Regions from separate parts of the Microbispora sp. H10885 genome, predicted to be linked through region 2. Evidence: riboswitches for the same ligand, from Rfam matches in the RefSeq annotation. Region 2 holds a riboswitch; the other holds the start of a gene.
The links. A riboswitch is a leader RNA that binds a small molecule or an ion and turns the genes downstream of it on or off. The one in region 2 is predicted to bind cyclic di-AMP.

Region 1 (2,193 bases), on a different contig from region 2:
CTCGTTGGCCCAGCGCAGCAGCGTGCCCGTCCAGGACCACTCGTACTCGTCCCATTCGGCCAGGTCGCTGGTGTACGCGTGGACCACGTCGAAACCGGGGGACTCGGCGGCGGCGACGGTGCCGGGCAGGTCGAGGAACTCCGACTTCGCGGCGCCCAGCCGGGTGAGCGCCTCCGCGGTCGGCTCGCGCTCCCAGAATCCCTCGCCCACCAGTGCCAGCCCGTTCGGCCGCAGGTAACGGCGGACGTGCTCGACGGTCGGGACGAGCCCGCCGAACGCGTGCGTGGCTCCGACGCAGAGCACCAGGTCGTACTGCTCGGCGACCGGGAAGTCGGCGGCCGGCCGCTCGTGGAACCGGATGCGCTCCCAGACGCCCTGGACCTCGGCCGCCTGCTCCGCCGCCTTGAGGCCGAGCGCGGAGATGTCCACACCGTCGGCGGTCGCGTCCTGGTAGAGCGCCAGCGCGCGCAGCGTCCAGGCCGCCTCGCCACAGCCGAGATCGAGGATTCTCGCCCCCTCGGCCAGCCGGGCCCGGCGCAGCAGCCGGGTCACGTTGGCACCGGAGACCGGCGCGGCGATGGGGTGGTCCCGATGAGCGAGATGGCTGATCAGCTGGCGGTCCATGGCCCAATCCTTCCGCATCCCCGAACCCTTGCGGCAAGCCGAATCCGCCCTTACGGGCGGCGCCGGGACGACCGCCGGCGTGCCGCCGGCCTGGCCGGCCCCCGGCGGGGACGCGGTCACGTGTGACCGGACGTCCCCGCCGGGGTGTCGTCCACGACGCCGGGGTCACACGCCGGGGCGTACGGCGGTGACGAAGTTGCTCCTCCAGTAGCCCTTGAGGCGGTCGACCCTGACCACCGCGCCGGAGTGGGGAGCGTTGATCACTTTCTTGTTCCCCATGTACATGCCCACGTGGCCGCCGCCACTGGTGAAGATGAGGTCGCCCGGCTTGAGACGCGCCAGGGAGACCTTCTTCTTGACGGCGTTGAGCATCGACCACGTCGTACGCGGGATCTTGACGCCGGCCTTGCGCCAGGCGAACTGGACCAGCCCGGAGCAGTCGAACGCCCCCGGGCCCGTGGCGCCCCAGACGTAGGGATCGCCGATCTGCTTTTTCGCCACCTTGATGGCGAGTTCGGCCTTCTCCTGCTGGACAGCGGCCTTGGTGAGCTTCGTGTTCACGGAGGACTCCGCCGTGGAGGCCGTGGGAGCCTCTCCGGCGTACGGGGTGAACGCCGTGACGGGGGGCTCGGGCGGGATGGCCGTCGAGTCCGGGGGCGGGGCTGTCACGGTCCCCGTGACGGCGCCGGCGGGCAGGGCGCCGAAACCTGCCAGGGAGAGGGTGAGCGCTGCGCTACCGACCGTGACGCAGGCAGCGCGAAGCAGAGTGGTGGGGTTGGCGGACAGGGGGATCTCTCCTAGGGTCTTCCGCTTGCGCCTACCGGGTTAGCTGACGGATTCGGGCAGGGAAGTCGCCCTACAGCGCTTACGCGCCGATTCACCCCGGACCTTCGGATGGAAGGTCGATTGGTTCCCCGGCTCCGAGCCTCCTTGCTGCACGGATTCGGCATCACCGGCGCCCAGGGGGGCGGGAGAGGACATGGCGCCGGTGACAGTGGATGCGCTTTCCGAACACGGGCTGGCCGGGTTCGTTGGGCAAGGAAACTACCAAGGCGCGCCGTATTGCCGCAAAGGGGGCAAATAGGATTATGACCGCATAAAGGGGTCATAAAGCGAGGAGCCGCAGGTCAGGGCGGGTGTGGTAGGCGGAAACGTGACGCTCGTCACACCGGCTGATCGGCCTTCCGCAGGTCGCCAAGGCGCGCGAAACCGGCCGATGGGTGTCTTCCACCGGCCGCGGGCGATCCCGAAGCACCGGCCACGCCGTCGGTGCACGGCGTGGCGAGGTCAGGCGGTCACTGCGTACGCCAGAACGTGCCGTTGGCCGAGGGGTCGTCGGGGTCGCCCTGCGGGACGGTGAAGCCCGCGCCCCACATCGTCGTCGTTCCCGGCCTGCGGGCGACGGAGAACACGACGGCGTCGGTGCCGGACTTCCGGAGGAGCCGGGCCTGTCGCCACGTCGAGCCGGTGACCTGCCACAGGGTGGGGTTCCAGTTGCCCTGCAGGACCCAGACGCCGCCCCTGCCGTCGGGCTCCACCTCGGTGTACGGCTGGGCGTTGGCGGAGCCG
Region 2 (2,193 bases):
TCGCCGCGATGCTGACGATCATCGGGTACTCGGTCAACGACAAGGTCGTGCTCTTCGACCGGGTCCGCGAGCTGTGGCCGGTGTCACGGGGGACGCCCTTCGGGCGGGTGGTGAACACGGCGATCCTGCAGACCGTGCCGCGTACGGTGAACACGGGGCTCGGCGCGCTGTTCATCCTGGCGGCGCTGGCGGTGTTCGGCGGCGACTCGCTGCGCGACTTCGCGATCGCCCTGCTGATCGGCATCGTGGCGGGCACGCTGTCGTCGTCGTTCGTGGCGGGGCCGGCGGCGATCGAGCTGGAGAGGCGCGCCGGTCAACCGCCGCCCGCACCCGCCGCTCCGCGTCGCCGGCCCGTGGCCCGCGACGGATCGGGCGCGGTGGTCTGAAGTGGTCAGGGATGGTCTGAAAGCGGTCTGAGAATGGTCCCGGGGCGGGCGGCGCCCGCCCCGGGACCACGGAGCCTCAGTGGCGGCCGAGGGCGCGCAGCTCGAGAGGGCTCAGCGCGGAGACGTTCTGGTCGATCGGCGAGTCGGTGTACTGGTGGATCGCCCAGCTCTTCCAGTCGGCCGGCGGGGTGATGTCGCCCGGGTTCCGGCTGTAGTGGGCCACCCACAGCGGATAGTCGCCCAGGCCGCGGCCGTACTTGTCGGCGAAGTTCCAGCCGCTGTAGAACATCGGCCGGACGCCGGTCTTGGCGGTCACGTACTCCAGCCATTTCCTGGCCCAGGCGTTGACGCGCTGCACCGACTGGCCGTCGGCGGTCTCCAGGTCGAGGACGAGGATGTCGCCGGGCTTGCCCGGCTGCGCGTTCACCACGCGGAGGAAGTGGTCGGCCTCGGCGATCGGGTCGTTGGAGGGGTGGCCGTAGTGGTAGACGCCGCGGACGATCCCCTTCTTGTCCAGCTCCCGCCAGTGCCGGGGGAAGGACGAGTCGACCCAGTCCAGGCCTTCGGTCGCCTTGATGAAGCCGAACTGCGCCCGGCTGTTGATCCAGTCGTGGTCGGCCTCGTAGCCGGAGACGTCCTGGCCGTACGTGTGCGGGTTCGCGTAGGCGGGAGCGGGCGCGGCCGCGGTGGCGACGAGCGTGGCGGCGGTGAGGGTGGCCGTGCCGGCCGTGACCGCGAGTGCCGCCGCGGCGAGGGCGGCGCGCAGGCGGCGGGCGGAGGGCCGCCCGGCGGGAGAGAACCTGATGGTGGGCATGACGCGGTTGAGCTCCTTGCTTCCATGCCGCCTACCGGGTTAGCTGACGGGTTCGGGCAGGAAGTGCCCTACGGGCGCATCTGGGGGTCTGCGCGCCGATTCACCCCGAGAAGTGGGTCCCCGGCTCCGCGGAACGCGGACTCGGCGGCCGCGCGCACAGAAGAGCGCACGGTCCGGGCAACGACACGGCAACGGAGGCGACGCGGATGTCACCGGTACCCATGCCGTGGCACCTAAAGGTACATACAGCTCAACAATGGTGTAAACCTGACAAAACCTGTTTTTACCTGGGAAGACTCGTCATGCAGGTGCCCCGTTGGACGGGATCCCGTGCGGCGCGGCGCCGAGGGGGTTTGTAAGTTCGTGACCTGAGCGCTGAGTCACCGGACCAGAGCCGCACCAGAGGCACGCACACCGGAGCCACCGGACCGCACGCGAGAGGTGAACCCATGACCGCAGCTTCCGCCGGCCCCGGCCTCGGCGACCCCGGCTCCGGAGACGCGCCGCCGCCGTCGCCCGCGGAGTTCCGGCGCGCGCTCGGGATGTTCGCGACCGGCGTGACCGTGGTCACGGGTCTCGACGACGGCGATCCGGTGGGGTTCGCCTGCCAGTCGTTCGCGTCGGTGTCGCTCGAACCACCGCTCGTGCTCTTCTGCGCCGACCACAAGGGCCGCGCCTGGCCGCGGATCAGGAAGTCCGGCCGCTTCTGCGTCAACGTCCTCGGCGAGGAGCAGGTCGACGTGTGCGCCAGGTTCGGATCGAGCAACGGCGACAAGTTCGCCGGGCTCGCCTGGGACCTGTCCCGCTGGGGCACGCCCGCCCTGCCGGACGTGCTGCTGCGCGTCCACGGCGAGGTCCGGGAGGTGCACGTGGCCGGAGACCACGACGTGGTGATCGGCCTCGTCCGAGAACTCGAACCCGTCCATCCGGAGCAGCGGCCGATGCTGTTCTTCCGCGGCAGATTCGGCGTGTACCACGACGACCCCGCCGCGG

Region 1: linked by a shared signal. The riboswitch ahead of HHX37_RS35475 (C40 family peptidase) and the one ahead of HHX37_RS26085 (glycoside hydrolase family 25 protein) in region 2 are both predicted to bind cyclic di-AMP.

The regions. Positions count from the first base shown of each region.
Region 1 is NZ_JABBWY010000001.1:930,771-932,963, forward strand. It holds gene HHX37_RS04205 (SAM-dependent methyltransferase) at 1-624, opposite strand, end outside; gene HHX37_RS35475 (C40 family peptidase) at 790-1,185, opposite strand; cyclic di-AMP (ydaO/yuaA leader) riboswitch at 1,424-1,583, opposite strand; gene HHX37_RS04215 (hypothetical protein) at 1,920-2,193, opposite strand, start outside.
Region 2 is NZ_JABBWY010000010.1:133,720-135,912, reverse strand. It holds gene secD (protein translocase subunit SecD) at 1-386, shown strand, start outside; gene HHX37_RS26085 (glycoside hydrolase family 25 protein) at 463-1,200, opposite strand; cyclic di-AMP (ydaO/yuaA leader) riboswitch at 1,214-1,357, opposite strand; gene HHX37_RS26080 (flavin reductase family protein) at 1,650-2,193, shown strand, end outside.